2 regions of the Vreelandella sp. 2A-K22 genome follow, and region 2 is predicted to be linked to the other one. Evidence: predicted binding sites of a transcription regulator. Region 2 holds the regulator's gene; the other holds the start of a gene.

Region 1 (7,985 bases), on a different contig from region 2:
CCGGAGGTAAAAATCGTGTTGCACAGCTGATTGCCATTGAGCGCTGGCGGCTCACCTGAGCCAGCTTCCGCCAGGAAATCGAGGGTAATCGGCGTGAGCTGTGAGGAGTAATCAGTGTCGCTTTCCGTTTGGCAAACGCGGCCAGCCTGCAAGCGCTCAGCTAAATTGAGCTGCTGAGCAATAGGGAACGCTGGGTTAAGCGGGCAGAAAACAACCCCGGCCCGCAGGCAGGCCCACGCGAGCAGCAAGGACTCAAGCGAGCCTTTTGCAGGAACCACTAGCCGATCACCTGGCACAAAGCCTTTCCGAGCCAGTTGCTGCGCTAGAGACGCTACGCGGCGATTAAGCGTTTGATAACTTAGCTTTACCGAGCCTGCCTCTATGGCGATATGCTCAGGGGTCTCGTTAGCCCAGTAGTAAATGGGGCAGGTATCTATCACGCTAAATTTTCCATTTTAGAGAGGCAGAGCAGGTTTTCTGTCATCACTAAACCAGCAGCGTCAGTAACGCGCCTGGTGAGCCAATGGCCCGTATCCAGTCCCGGCGGCTCATGGGGCGCCCACTCGCTGGCCAGCCGACTCAACAGCCTAAGACCCAGATCGGACTCAAAGCTGGAGGAAATCACCACGCGAAGATTGCTCGCCCGTGCCCGTTGAACGAGTGCCTCGCAGGCGCTTAGCGAGCCGACCAGCGTGGGTTTGATTACTAGGGCTTTAAGCTGCGGGTGATAGCTCCACTCATCCCTGCGCGATAGCGTTTCATCCAGGGCAACGGCCACCCCCGTGGCTTCTGCAACGGCGATAGTGTCAGCAAAGCCAGCGCAGGGCTCTTCCAGGTAGTCGATTTGTTCTAGGGGTAGGCGCTCACTGAAGCGCTGGGCTTCTTCCCGCGTCCAGCCGCCGTTGGCATCCAAAATCAGCTTGGTCGTCGGCAGCCAGGCGGCAAGCTGCTCGATCAGCGCCAGCTCCTCTTCCATGGCGTAGCGCGCCACCTTTAGCTTAAGCCGAGACGGTGGCGACGCTTGCCAATCGGCGGTTGGAAGAGACTGGATCAGCGCGGTAGGTGAGCCCTGGAGCAGTGGATAGGGCGGTAAAGGCGCAGGAAGATTGAGCGGCCAAGAGCGTTGGGCGCAGTCGAGCCCAAACTGCACCGATGGCAGCATTGGGGAGACTATTTCACCTCGGCTCAAAGCAGCCAAACAGGCCAAACTTTCAGCTTCAGCTTCCGCCAGGGTTTCCGTTGAGAAGCCAGGTAGCGGGGCAATCTCACCCCACTGTCCGTTAATGGAAACTAACAGCCCTTCTCTGTTCGCCAACCGCTCTCTTTTAAACATTAGCGGCTGACGGAACGGGAGGGAGTAGCGGTAGAGCGCCAGCTGCATTAAGGGTTACGCGGGTAGCGGGAGAAATCTGGGCGGCGCTTTTCATTAAAGGCGTTACGACCCTCCTGTCCCTCTTCGGTCATGTAGTAGAGCATGGTGGCATTGCCCGCCAGCTCCTGCAGCCCGGCCTGGCCGTCGCAGTCAGCATTGAGCGCAGCTTTTAGGCAGCGCAGCGCCATGGGGCTGTGCTGTAGCATTTCCCGGCACCAGCGCACGCTCTCTTTTTCAAGCCTCTCCAGCGGCACCACGTGATTGACCAGCCCCATTTCCAGCGCTTGGGCGGCGCTATATTGACGGCACAGAAACCAGATCTCCCGGGCCTTTTTCTGGCCCACAATGCGCGCCATATACGAGGCGCCGTAGCCGCCATCAAAAGAGCCTACTTTGGGGCCCGTTTGGCCAAAAATCGCGTTGTCGGCGGCAATGGTCAGATCGCACATTAGATGCAGCACATGGCCGCCGCCAATGGCGTAGCCCGCCACCATCGCCACTACCGGTTTAGGGCAGGTACGAATATCGCGTTGGAAATCGAGTACGTTGAGGTGGTGGGTGCCCTCTTCATCCTGGTAGCCGCCATAGTCACCGCGAATGCGCTGGTCACCGCCGGAACAGAACGCTTTGTCGCCTGAGCCAGTGAGCAGAATGGCGCCTATAGAGCTGTCGTGGCGGGCGCGATTCAGCGCTTGGGCCATTTCACTAACCGTCAGCGGGCGAAAGGCGTTGCGCACCTCGGGCCGGTTGATAGTGATTCGCGCAATGCCATCGGCAGTGGTGTGGTACAAAATATCCTGATAGCCATCGGAGCGATCCTGCCACTCTACCGGCGCATAGAGTTCCGTTTCAGTGAGTCCTTTGATCATGCCTGTCTCTTCTTATCTGTTAGGGCGAAATGCTTACAGCGAGCCGTTTAACCCAGCATGCCTGTGACGACTAGACCCAGCGCCACAATGCTTAACAGCGCAGCACCACCGTACATTAGCTTTTTATTGAGTATGTCATTGCCCACGCTGATATCAAACATCCCATGGCGTAGGCGGTGGGCGGCATGAAAAAGCGGCAAGCAAACTACCGCCCCCACAAACAGAAAGCCCGGTACGCTGAACAGCAGTGCCGATGCCCGCTCATAGCTCAGCGCCTCGGCAGGCAGCAGGCCAAGGGGCAGTAGAACGGCGATAAAGAGAATCACAGCAGGTAGAACGACGGCAAAACAGACGCCACCCGCGCTAAACAGCCCCCACCAGAGCGGCTCATCAAAGGCTTGTTTATGCTGAGTGTTGTGTTTATTCATGGCTAGTTTTTCCATAATTACGCCCTCCCGAATAGCCAGATAAACAGCAGTGCGACCGCCACTACCCCTGCCCACTGACCAGCAACAATGGCCTGATCAGGCAAGCTATGCCCGGCGATACGCAGCGGCATTACCCGTGGGAACAGCACAAAGAAGGTGGCGGCGTGAAACAGGCTGGCGGCCAGCGCTAGAAGATTCAGCACTAATACGATGGGGGAGCCCATAAAGGCGATCCACCCCTGCCAGCTTTCTGCCCCTTGAAGAAGAGCAACCATACCGGCGAGTAAGCAGAGCGTGAAAAACACCAGCGGCAGCACAGTGGCTTCGCGCAGCATGTAGAGTTTAAAAAAGCGGTGTTTCAGCCACCAGTTGCGTTTCAGTGGCGGCAGGCGTTGCGATGATGATTTATCCATGACGTTCCTCCCCTACCCTTTAAACAGCGCAATGAGTGTGTGTTTGGCCGCTTCGACCTTGCCCTGATTGACCGCAGCGGCGGGGTCAACGTGTTTGGGGCATACCTTGGAGCAGAAGCCCACAAAGGTGCAGCTCCAAACGCCTTCGTGGCGGTTAAGTTCGGCCATGCGCTGCTTCTTGCCGTGGTCGCGGCTATCCAGATTGTAGCGGTGGGCCAGCGTTAGCGCCGCCGGGCCAAGGAACTCAGGATTCAAGCCAAACTGCGGGCAGGCCGAGTAGCAGAGGCCACAATTAATGCAGTTAGCGAACTGCTTATAGCGGGCGAGCTGCTCAGGGGACTGCTGATAGGTTTCCGGCGCCTGGGGGTCATACGGTTTTACCGGGTTGTCATCAATCAGGTAGGGCTTAACCGCGGCCAGGTGCTCAAGGAATATCTCCATATCCACCACCAAATCCCGCTGCACCGGGAAGTGGGATAGCGGCTCGATGCGGATCTCGCCTTCATAATCGCGCAGGAAGGTTTTGCAGCCGAGCTTGGGAATGCCATTCACCATGACCCCGCAGGAGCCGCAAATCGCCATCCGGCACGACCAGCGGTAGCTCAGCGTGCTATCGAGCTGTTCTTTAATGTGGTTGAGGGCATCCAGCAAAGAGGTGCTGTCGTCCACCGGCAGTTCGTACTGCTGCCAGTAGGACTCAGCCGAACTGTCTGGCAAATAGCGTTTAACGCTGATTTGTTTGGTGCTGATCTGCTGGGTGTTCATGCCTTGCCCCCCTTGCCCGCATCGCCATAAGCCCGCTCCGCCGGGGCGGAAAACCGCACATCGACATCCTGCCAGTGTAGCTCGGCATGGGCATCGCCTTGATAAAACACTTGGCTGTGCTTGAGGTAGTTAACGTCGTCGCGTTTCTGCATACCTTCATCCAGGCGCTGATGGGCACCACGGGATTCACGACGTTCAAGCGCCCCTAAGCAAGAGGCTTCGGCAATATCCAGGCCACACTCCAATTCAAGACATTCCAGTAGCTCGGTATTGAATATCTTGCTGGTATCATTAACGCGAACCTTATTAAAGCGCTCACGTAGCTGACGCATGGTACCCAGCGAATGGCGCATGCCCTCTTCAGTGCGGTAAATACCGCAGCCACTCTCCATGGCTTGCACCATGGCGTGCTTGAGTGCTACCCAATTCTCTGCCCCCTCGGTTCCGTCACAGAGCCGCAACAGCTTGGCTTGTTGGCGATCGCCCTGGGCTTCCAGCAAGCGCTCATCAGCCCACTCGGTTTTGGCCGCTCGCTGGCTCGCTTGTTCACCGGCTAAGCGGCCAAATACCAGCAGCTCGGTCAGCGAGTTGGAGCCCAGGCGGTTGGCACCGTGCAAACCAACTGAAGCACACTCCCCGGCGGCGTAAAGCCCGGCAATGGAGGTTTCGCACTGAGGGTCGGTCTCAATCCCACCCATGGTGTAGTGAACCGCCGGGCGAATGGGAATGGGGTCTTTCACCGGATCAACATTGATATAGGATTTAGCCAGTTCACAGATAAACGGCAGGCGCTCCAAAATGTACTTTTCACCCAAGTGGCGTAGGTCAAGATAAACAACGTCGCTGTCGCCAAACTTTCCGGTGCGGCCCGCCTGCTGCTCTTGCCAGAAGGCCTGGGAGAGTTTGTCCCGTGGTCCCAGCTCCATGTATTTGTTTTCCGGCTTGCCCAACGGGGTTTCTGGGCCCAGGCCGTAATCCTGCAGATAGCGGTAGCCCTCTTTATTGAGCAGAATGCCGCCTTCGCCCCGGCACGCTTCGGTAATCAAAATGCCAGAACCGGGCAGGCCGGTGGGGTGGTACTGGACAAACTCCATATCCCGCAACGCCACACCGTGACGATAGGCCATCGCCATGCCGTCGCCGGTGACAATTCCCGCGTTGGTATTGAAGCGGAACAAGCGCCCTGCGCCGCCGGTAGCGAGAATCACCGCTTTAGCGCGCAGCAGGGTCAGTTCACCGGTAGCGATCTGCAGGGCTATAACGCCAATAACCGCACCTTCGTGTACCGCCAGATCGAGCACAAAGAACTCATCAAAACGCTCAATCTCTGGGTACTTCAGCGAGGTCTGAAACAGGGTGTGGAGCATATGAAAGCCGGTTTTGTCGGCCGCAAACCAGGTGCGTGCGGTTTTCATGCCCCCGAAGCGGCGCACCTGCACTTGGCCATCGCCTTTACGGCTCCAGGGGCAGCCCCAGCGCTCCATCTGCACCAATTCTTGATAAGCGTGATGAACAAAGTAGTCGACGACGCCCTGCTCAACCAGCCAGTCACCGCCTGACACCGTGTCGTCGAAATGCGCTTGGTGGGAATCTTCGGCACTGGTGACGGCGGCAGCGCCACCTTCAGCCGCCACGGTATGGGAACGCATGGGGTAAACCTTGGACATCAGCGCTATGCGCTGGGGAGTGCCCTGCTCTTTGGCCTGCTCGGCAGCCCCGATAGCAGCGCGTAAGCCTGCACCACCCCCACCAACAATGACGATATCAAAATCTCGCTGTTGCATGAAAAGCCCCTTCATTAGCCAAGTCAAAGGTGGTACTGGCGGCAATCTGCGCTGCCGTCTTGTCTATTCGAACTTACCATACAAGGGGAAGGCCCTGTTCATTAGTCCAAAGGACTATTGATGTACATCAAGAAAGGGAGGAATCGAGCTAGCATCACTTTTACCCTAGTGCTGCACCGCCTACTCTTCAAATCACTCACTGCCGGGCAGACCACTGCCCACCAAGCAAAAAGAGCACACTACCAACACTGAAGAGAGGTGCCGCATGACGACCGATGCTCAACCCTCACCGCGATGGAAACTGTTAGCGCCGCTAGCAGTTGCTATCATCGTCGCGCTGATACCCACTCCCCTGGGGCTTGCGCCTCATGCGTGGTACTTTTTCGCCATTTTCCTCGGCTGTGTGGTTGGCCTTATTCTTGAACCATTGCCGGGCGCAGTGGTGGGCCTGGTCGGCGTTACCCTGGTGGCACTACTTTCCCGGTGGGTGCTGTTCTCTCCGGAGCAACTGGCGACTGACGGATTCAGTGCTGCTAACCAAGCATTCTCATGGGCGGTGTCGGGCTTTACCAATTCCACCGTATGGCTGATTTTCGGCGCATTTATGTTTGCCTTGGGGTATGAAAAAACCGGACTCGGCAGGCGAATATCGCTTTGGCTGGTCAAGGCAATGGGAAAACGTACGTTGACTCTTGGCTACGCGGTGATGATTGCCGATGGCATTCTGGCGCCGTTTACGCCCTCGAACACCGCACGTAGCGCAGGCACGATCTACCCCGTGATTCGCAACCTGCCGCCGCTTTACGATTCGCACCCCAATGACCCCAGCATGAAGCGCATGGGCAGCTTTTTGATGTGGACCGCGCTGGCTTCCACCTGTGTGACCAGTTCGCTATTTTTGACCGCTCTGGCGCCCAATCTATTGGCGATCGCGCTAACCGAGAGCGCGACAGGTATTCATATCAACTGGGGGCAGTGGTTTATGGCAGTAGCACCTGTCGGCATTCTGCTGCTCCTGCTGGTGCCGCTGCTGAGCTACTGGCTATGCGCGCCCGAAGTGAAAGCGGGGAATGAAATCTCCGACTGGGCGGGGCAAGAGTTAACCAAGCTGGGAGCACTGACCCGCCATGAAATAATGCTGGTCATTATGGTGGTCACCGCCCTGCTGCTATGGATTTTTGCGGGCGATATTATCTCTGGGTCGCTGGTAGGCTTGGTGGTGATCTGCGGCATGCTGTTAACCGGCATTGTGACCTGGAGCGATATTCTCGATAACCGAGCAGCCTGGAATACCTTTGTATGGTTTGCCACCCTGGTGGCACTAGCGGGCGGGCTCAGCCAAGTCGGCTTCGTTAACTGGTTTGGCAATGTGGTTGGCGGGCAAATAAGCCACTTCAACCCCCTAATGGCCATGGTGGCGCTGGTGGTCATTTTCTATCTACTGCACTACTTCTTTGCCAGTGTTACTGCCCACGTTACCGCCTTGCTACCGGTGATTCTGGCAGCGGCATCAGGCATTGTCGGTCTGGATATGCAGATGTTTGTTCTGCTACTGCTACCCACACTTGGCTTTATGGGCATTCTGACCCCCTACGGCACAGGGCCAAGCCCGGTTTACTACGGCAGCGGCTACCTGCCCAGCGCGCTATTTTGGCGCCTAGGGGCGATCTTCGGGCTGCTATTTCTGGTAATTTGGCTGGTGGTCGGCCTGCCCTGGTTAATGGTGATCAGCTGATAAACATTAGCCTAGCGTGCGATACCAGGCATTGAGCTGCTGAGCAATCATCTCAGGTTGCTCAGCATGAAGATTGTGGCCCCCTTCCAGCGTGATATGGCGCAGGCGCGGGGCCATTGTTGCCAGATGAGACGCCAGAGTGTGGAACTTGATGTCCCGCTGCCCCGAAAAGTACCCCACCGGTAGCGAGGTGCTTTCCAGCCACTGCCAAAGCGTAGGCTGTTGACCCAAGGAAGTTGATTGCAGCATGCTGGCAATAGCTGGCCCATGATTCGCTAGCCGACGTTGAATCTGCCGACCGCGCTGAACCTCGGTTAAGTCGGCGAACACCGGCTGCTGGTACCAGTCGGCAAGTACGTTTTCCAATGGTTCCTGCTCGAAGCGTGTTGCCCAGTGCTCATCGTGCGCAATTCGGGCAGAGCGCTCACTGGCGGGCAGCCCTGGGTGGGCACTCTCCAGCCAGAGTGCTTCCAGCCCCGGTGGCTGACGGCTGGCATGGTACAGCGCCAAGCGCCCGCCCAGGGAGTAACCCAGTAGGCAGTAATGGCGAACACCGTGAGTTATCAGTGTATCGCCAAGCCAGCGGTGAAAGGCCTCAAAAGAGCCTACCTGCACGTGG
Region 2 (7,985 bases):
GCGTTTGAAGAGCTATAGGACGATAGTCTAGTGAGCAAATAAAAGCAGTTATTGGCTACTTTAAATACATGTCCTGGGTTTTGCCGGAAGCACGGTTAGTAAGTGTCGATACTTTGGTCGTGTATCAAAAGTCGCTTCGACTTTAGCGTGATAGCTAAAGGTATAACAAGGTTATACTTGCTACTTGGGAAGTGAATCCTTTATACCCGTACAGCCACCTTCATATAATAATCGATAACATTTTTTTTGAAGCGCTGGTGTGGGCCAATTTATGTGGGCCAGTATCGAGTCACGACGTTTATTTATTTTTGCTTATGTCTGCTAGCGCGCCTTAAGACACAACCCGGTTAGTCGCAGCCCGTTTAATGAGGTTATACCCCATGGTCGATGTGGATCTATCCCAACTGCCGTTTACGCTCCTTGACGATGAGGGGCGTGACCACATTCGTCGTGGCATTGACCTGGCCTATTTTGATCGTGACGAAATCATTTTAGAGACTGGCCAAGCGGGTGAGTTCGTTTATCTGATCCATAAAGGCGAAGTGGCGGAAATCGATCCTACATTGCCCTCATCTACCGCGCGTATTGGTCACTACACGGCAGGGGACCTGTTTGGCGCGATCAGTATTCTCAACGGTAAAAGCCGCTACCGCTTTAAGGCTGAACAGGAGTGCCTGTGTTACCTAATGCCTAAAGCACTGTTTCAGCAGCTGTGTCGCCACTATCCTGATTTCAGCAGTTTTTTTCGCCAATCGCTGACCCATAAGGCGCGCCTGATGACCGAAAAGCGCGCCGAAGGTGGCGTCACCATGGCAGGCTTTATGCTGGCCAAGGTAAGCGAGTGCATGCGTGCGCCACTGCTGATGGCAGCGACGACCGATATCGCTAGCGCTGTAAAACAGCTCAACGAAAGTCACGCCGACAGCCTGCTGGTGTCGACCCAGGACGACACCCTCGGCATGGTGACCAAAACCGATCTGCTCAACGCCTTAGTGCTAAAGGGCAGCGCGGTAACATCATCGGTGGATAAGATCGCCCATTTTAACTTGGTGACCGTCGCACCGGATCAGTACTTATTTGAAGTATTGGTGCTGATGACCCGCCATAAAGTGGCGCGGGTGGTAGTGATGGAGCAAAACGTCTTGAAAGGCGTTGTAGAGCTCACCGACGTGCTTAGCTACTTCTCAAGCCGCAGCTATGTGGTGAGCCTGCAGATCGAGCAGGCGACCAACTTAGAGGCGCTTTCGGCTGCCAGTCAGCGCACCCCGGAGCTGGTCAAAGCGCTGATGGCCCAGGGCGTTAAGCTGCGCTTTGCGATGGATCTGCTTGCGGCACTAAACGGCCGTATTATTAGCAAGGCCTGGGAGTTCACTGTCGATAAGCGCTATCACGAGCAGAGCTGCATGATGGTGATGGGCAGCGAAGGGCGCGGTGAGCAGATTCTAAAAACGGATCAGGATAACGGCTTGATTCTTGCCGATGAAACCCAGTGGCCTGATCTTGCCAGCCATATGCAAACGCTCACCGATACCCTGATTCAGCTTGGTTACCCGCCGTGCCCCGGCAACATTATGGTGTCTAACCCCGAGTGGGTGGCCACGGTATCCCAATGGAAAGGTAATATTGCCAAGTGGGCCAGGGAGCGTGATGGCGATAGCCTGATGAAGCTGGCCATTATGCTCGATGCTCATGGCGTGGCGGGCAACCCGAGCTTGCTTGAGAGCGTGCGCGATGAGCTGTTTGAACGCTGCTCGGGCGATGAGCTGCTGCTTTCCTATTTTGCCCGCACGGCGCTGCGCTTTTCGACGCCGCTGACGCTGTTTGGTTCGCTGAAAAAGCCTCAGCACGGTATCGATATCAAGAAAGGCGGTATTTTCCCTATCGTGCACGGTGTCCGCACCATGGCGCTTGAGCGGCGCATCAAAGCCACCTCGACGTTTGATCGCTTGGATGCCCTGGTTACTGACGGCCGGTTGGATCGCCGTTTTGCCGATGACCTGGGCGAAGCGTTGGCGCTCTTTTCTGAGCTGCGCCTCAAGCAGCAGCTAAGTACGCTGGAAACTTCTGCGGATGCGAAAGAAACTAACGCCCAAAGCAGCAGACGCGCTAACCGTGTCGTGGTGCAGAACCTCTCTTCCCTGGAGCGCGACCTACTGCGCGAAGCGATGCATATTGTCAAAGACTTTAAGCAGCGGCTTTCCCACCGTTACCATTTGGAGTATTCGTGAGCGGAATGCGGCTGTTAGATCGACATGTGACGCTATTTAGCGGCTCGCTGCGCACCTTGTTAAGGCGTGAAAGTGACCGGCGTCGTTGTGCAGATTCCCCCTATGCCTGGCTGTTTCAGCCCTATATGGGCGAAGAGCTGGTGGCGCTCGCCTGCACAGCAACGCCCACGCAATCATCACCTGTGATCAGCGTGGCGGCAGTGGTGCTGAGCCATCAGCAGGTGCATACCAGTCGTGCTTTTGTGATCACCCTTGGTAGCGCAAAGCAGCCCGAGAGCGCAACGCTGCGCCGTCATCACTTGCTGTGCGAGGCGGGGGAGATACTGCCACCAAATAGTGATAACTTGAGCGCGCTAGTAGAATTTATCGGCAATCGGCCCATCGTTGGCTGGCAGTTAGAGAAGCGCATTGGAGCATTGAATGCACTACTCAGTAAGCGGCTGAATTTTGCCCTGCCCAACGCCCAGGTCGATGTGGCAAAACTGCATCAGCGCCAACTGCGCCGTTTGCACCCGGAGGTCGAAGCGCCCAGCAGCTTCGCCCAGGCGTTGGCATGCTGGCAAGTACCCGTCATGGGCATGCAGAGTGTGCTTGGAGAGGCCACCGCCAGCGCACTGCTGTATATGCGCCTGCAGCGTATTATGGCGCAGGTGGCATAGTAGTCTCTTTCGTCGTGGCGAGGACAGCTTTCCGCGAGGGCGCTGTGAACCCCTCCCTGGGCGCTACTTTTGTCATCCATGACAAAAGACCCTCGCTCCAAGCTGCCCTCGCACCGAGGTATGGTGCAGCGGTCAAAATAGTCACTTCCAATTGCGATATCTTGTGTGGCTACGTCTGATTAGTTGGGTCAGGCGGTGAGTGTTGTTAGAATAGTTATTACTTTTTTCTCTCACGCCTTCTACCCTCGGCAGTGCTTATACCATGCAAACTCTTGATCACTTTGATCCTGCTCACCTTGATACGGTTGGAGCCACCCCAGCTGACGCTGAGCACGACCAGCCTGAGCTGGCTGATGCGAAGCAGAAGCGTGAATTTAACAAGCTGCAAAAGCGTCTGCGCCGAGAAGTGGGCAATGCGATCATTGATTATCAAATGATCAATGAAGGTGATCGCGTAATGGTCTGCCTCTCCGGTGGAAAGGACAGCTACACGATGCTGGAGATTTTGCGCAATTTGCAGCGCAATGCGCCGGTCAATTTTTCGCTGGTAGCGGTCAATCTGGATCAAAAACAGCCGGGTTTTCCCGAGCACGTATTGCCTGCGTATCTGGATAAGCAGGGCGTGGAGTACCACATTGTCGAGCGCGATACTTACTCGGTGGTAAAAGAGAAAACCCCGGAAGGTAAAACCACCTGCGCGCTTTGTTCACGGCTGCGGCGCGGCTCGTTGTATGGCTTTGCCGAAGAGATTGGCGCCAATAAGATAGCCCTGGGCCATCACCGGGAAGATATTCTCGAAACACTGTTTCTCAATATGTTCTTTGGCGGCAACCTGAAAGCGATGCCGCCAAAGCTGCTATCCGATGATGGGAAGAATATCGTTATTCGGCCGTTGGCCTACTGCAAAGAGGCTGATATCGCCGAGTTTTCGCGGCTGATGGCGTTTCCGATTATTCCCTGCAACCTGTGCGGTTCACAGCCTAATATGCAGCGTCAGGTGGTCAAAGAGATGCTCGCCGAGTGGGACAAAAAGTTTCCTGGCCGCCTGGAGAGCATGTTCAAGGCTGTCACCAACATTGCCCCTTCCCAGTTGGCCGACCGCAGCCTGTTCGATTTTGAAGGCCTTGAGGCCAAGCAAGCAGAGCTACTGGCGGGGCGTATCCAAGCCTTTAACGTCAGCTAACTGTTTGCTCTTCCTCTTCGGCGAGGGTAATCAAGCGCGGCATATCGAGAATGTTGACCTCTCGCCCGGAGACCGCCACCACGCTCTGCTGCTGAAAGCGGCTTAGTATGCGGCTGACCGTTTCCACCGCTAAGCCCAGGTAGTTGCCGATATCAGCCCTGGGCATTGAGAGGCGAAAGCTGTAAGGCGAGTAGCCCCGGCGACGAAAACGATCCGAGAGGGTAATCAAAAAACTTGCTAGCCGCTGATCGGCGGTTTTACGCGAAAGTAGCCGCATCATACGCCGGTCATCGCGCAACTCTTTGCTCATGCTACGATAAAGCTGGCCACGCAGTTCGGGTAGCTCCTCCGAGAGTAAGTCCAGGCGGTCAAAAGGAATCTCGCAGACGGTGGTCGTTTCCAGGGCGATAACGCTACCGGGGTAATGCTCTTCGTCAATGCCATCCAACCCCACCAATTCACTGGGCAGGTAGAAATTGGTCAACTGCTCGCTGCCGTTACCTTCGGCGGTGATCTGTTTCAAACTGCCCGAACGGACTGCGTAAACGCTGGTAAAGGTGTCGCCCTGACGAAACAGCGGTTCGCCTTTTTTCAGCGGCGCGCGACGACGAATAATGGCGTCGAACTGCCCCACGTCGTCCAGCTCAAGGGCAAGTGGCAGGCACAGTGAGCTCAAACTGCAGGTTTGGCAGCGAGCTTCATGGAGTAGCGAGCGCCGACGGCTCATGGGTTCCAACATGCTTTGCTCCTTGAGAGGGTCCCGCTTATCAATTAGAAAATCCTTACTTATTATAGTCGCTTTAGCATGCCTGCAATAAGGTGATTAAACAATCTTAGAATACTGTTGTCCCGTTTGCCCGGAAAGATGGGTATCAAACGCCATTGCTATATGGCGAATCAGCAGCCGCCCCGTCGGCGTGGCGTTAAGCTGATCACCGCGGCGGGTCAGCAGGCCATCCTGTTCGGCGCTCTGCAGGCGCTCAAGCGCTGGCGCAAAGTAGCGGGGGGCATCGATGTTCCAGCGTTGACTAACGGCGGCCAGGTCAATGCCCATATCGCACATCAGCCGCTCAATCACGTCCCGCCGGATCAGGTCGTCATCACTTAAGCGTATGCCACGCACGGTGGCAAGCTGCCCCTGATCCAGCGTCGCTTCGTAGCTTGCCAGATCGCTCGGGTTCTGCGCATAGACGTCATCAATGCGCGAAATCGCCGATACGCCAAGCCCGATTAAGTCGCACTGAGCATGGCTGGAGTAGCCCTGGAAGTTGCGCTGCAGCGAGCCTTCGCGCTGGGCAATAGCCAGGCTATCGTCAGGGCGGGCAAAGTGATCCATACCGATATGCACATAGCCAGCTGCGGTGAGCATTTCGATGGTGGTGCGCAGAATCGCTAGCTTCTCTTCTCCGCCTGGCAAGTCATCGACATTAATGCGCCGCTGCGGGGCAAAACGCTCGGGCATATGCGCGTAATTAAACACAGAAAGGCGCGCCGGGTTGAGCTCGATCACCTGGCGTAGGGTGTTGGCAAAGCTCTTTTCAGTCTGAAATGGCAAGCCATAAATTAGGTCGAGATTGAGCGAGCGAAAGCCCAGGCGATGCGCCTCCTCCATCAGCGTTTCGGTAAGTACCCGAGGCTGAATACGGTTAATCGCTTTCTGCACCAGCGGGCTTAAATCCTGCACGCCCAGGCTGATGCGATTAAAGCCGAGGGATTCGAGATGGCGCAGCGTAAACACATCCGCTTCGCGAGGATCTATTTCAATTGCGTAATCGCGATCAGCAGACGATGAAAGACCAAAACGTGCATCCAGTCGATCAATCAGGTCGCCCATCTGGTTCAAACTGAGAAATGTCGGCGTGCCGCCGCCCCAATGCAACTGCTCCACCGGTCGTGATGTATCCAAGTGGCGTGCGGTCAGCACCATTTCACGGTCAAGCCGGGCTATATAGGGCTCGGCAAGGGCAGTGTTTTTGGTAGCGATTTTATTACACGCGCAGTAGAAGCAGATCTTGCGGCAGAAGGGCACATGAACGTACAGAGAGAGCGGACGCTTACTGGCATTGCTACGCTCCAATGCCTGGGTCAGGTCGCCAGGGGTAAATTGGTCGTGAAACGACAGCGCCGTGGGGTAGGAGGTGTAGCGTGGGCCGTTGGTGTCGTAGCGACTCAGTAACGCTTCGTCCCACACCGGCTGCATAGGGGCTGCGGCAGCAGCGGGTGCAAGAGGCAAGGCAGCAGGGGTATGAACGGGCATGAAGGGGCGCTCCGACGTTAGGAAATGCCGCTAGCCTAACCCGTGGTTAGGAGGTAAATGTTGAGCCACGTCATGCTATTAGAGGTTGTGTACCGAAAGCGTCCACAGTTGCCACAGTGCAAAAGCGATAATTGTCAGCGCTGCCACGCTGCGGGTCGCGGGGTGACGTATCAAATGGCTGAGCTGGCGGGCAGCCAGGCCAGTGGCAAGCAGCGCAGGTAGGGTGCCAAGCCCAAAGGCGCCCATGAGTAGAGCGCCCTGAAGCGGGTCGGCAATCGCTAAGCTCCAGGCCAACATGGAGTAGACCAACCCGCAGGGGAGCCAGCCCCAGAGCGCTCCCAGGGCGAAGGCTTGGGGAATATGCACTACGGGCATCAAGCGACGCCCCACGGGTTCGATAAAGCGCCATAGTCGCCGGCCAACGGCCTCCACTTTGAGCAGCCCTTTCCACCAGTTGGCGATATACAGTGCCATTAAGATCAGCATCAGTGCGGCAAATACCTGGAGTAGCAGGCGTGCCGTAGCAGAAAGGGAAAACAGCGTGCCTAGCAGTGCCACCAGCGCGCCTGCGCTCATATAGCTAACAATGCGGCCTGTGTTGTAGCTGAGCAGCAGGCCTCCCATGCGCGCCGGATGACGCATGCTGGGGGGGACTGCAAAGGTGAGCGCGCTCATAATGCCGCCACACATACCAATGCAGTGGGCGCCGCCCATCAAGCCAAACACAAACGCCGCCATTAGCGGCGGCAGATCAAGCCCCGTTGGATTCATGGCCGAGGCTCTTGGTCGTCGGGTGTGTCTGCCGCTGATGGTTCGGAAGATTTTTGCTTTGCCTGCTGATGCTGGCGGCGCTGCTCAGGGCTAAGATCGTTTTCATCCTCATCAAATAGAATGCGGTGCGCTGGGCCTTCTAGGTCATCGAACTGATCATTTTTCACCGCCCAGAAAAACGCCCAGACGGCGAGGCCCAGCAAAATCAGGGAAAGCGGGATCAACAGATAAAGAATCGTCATGCGGCCACCGGTGTTGAGGTGTCGAGCGTTGGCGCGGGCTGAGGTCGCCAGCGCGACAGTCGCAGGGCATTACCCACCACTACTAGCGAGCTAAGCGACATTCCAATTGCAGCTAGCCAGGGCGGCACCAGACCCATTGCCGCCAGCGGCAGCGCCGAAAAGTTGTAGCACACTGACCAAATCATGTTCTGGCGCATGATACGCCGGGTGGCGCGGGAAATCTCGATGGCCTCAAAAATCCGCATCAGGCGTGGGCTGAGCAGCACTGCGTCGGCGCGGGTGCGGGCTAGGTCCGTTGCGCCATTCATGGCAATCGCCACATCGGCACCGGCTAACACCGGCACGTCGTTAATGCCGTCACCAATCATCGCCACAGTTTCGCCTGCGGCTTGAAGCTCTTTCATCCGGGCCAGCTTGCCTTCCGGGCTGGTGCCCGCATGCCAGATGGCAATATTGAGCTGATCGGCCAGGCTTTCCACGGCATCTTCGGTGTCACCAGATAGCAGCTCCACGCTTAACCCCAGAGTCTGGAGGGCTTTGATCGTGGCGGCAGCGTCGTCGCGAACGCCATCGTGCAGGCCAAACCAGGCGCGGGGTGCACCGTTTTCACTAAGCAGCAGCCACTGACCTTTGGCCGGCGCCGCT

Evidence for each region. Region 2 encodes FNR, which switches genes on or off when oxygen is low (the NO sensors DNR and NnrR bind a similar motif). Its sites were predicted from a motif close to TTGATNTANATCAA; they were not measured.
Region 1: a site for FNR is predicted at 5,749-5,762, ahead of frdA (fumarate reductase (quinol) flavoprotein subunit). Genes of this name have one in related genera too.

What each region holds. Positions count from the first base shown of each region.
Region 1 covers NZ_JBSUGC010000009.1:125,025-133,009, reverse strand. The annotation lists gene menE (o-succinylbenzoate--CoA ligase) at 1-440, opposite strand, end outside; gene menC (o-succinylbenzoate synthase) at 437-1,381, opposite strand; gene menB (1,4-dihydroxy-2-naphthoyl-CoA synthase) at 1,381-2,241, opposite strand; gene frdD (fumarate reductase subunit FrdD) at 2,289-2,669, opposite strand; gene ACW17M_RS13750 (fumarate reductase) at 2,687-3,082, opposite strand; gene ACW17M_RS13745 (succinate dehydrogenase/fumarate reductase iron-sulfur subunit) at 3,095-3,847, opposite strand; gene frdA (fumarate reductase (quinol) flavoprotein subunit) at 3,844-5,631, opposite strand; gene ACW17M_RS13735 (anion permease) at 5,897-7,366, shown strand; gene menH (2-succinyl-6-hydroxy-2,4-cyclohexadiene-1-carboxylate synthase) at 7,373-7,985, opposite strand, start outside.
Region 2 covers NZ_JBSUGC010000025.1:16,901-24,885, forward strand. The annotation lists gene ACW17M_RS23235 (DUF294 nucleotidyltransferase-like domain-containing protein) at 381-2,228, shown strand; gene ACW17M_RS23240 (3'-5' exonuclease family protein) at 2,234-2,887, shown strand; gene ttcA (tRNA 2-thiocytidine(32) synthetase TtcA) at 3,150-4,070, shown strand; gene fnr (fumarate/nitrate reduction transcriptional regulator Fnr) at 4,063-4,809, opposite strand; gene hemN (oxygen-independent coproporphyrinogen III oxidase) at 4,894-6,327, opposite strand; gene ACW17M_RS23260 (sulfite exporter TauE/SafE family protein) at 6,406-7,098, opposite strand; gene ccoS (cbb3-type cytochrome oxidase assembly protein CcoS) at 7,095-7,340, opposite strand; gene ACW17M_RS23270 (heavy metal translocating P-type ATPase) at 7,337-7,985, opposite strand, start outside.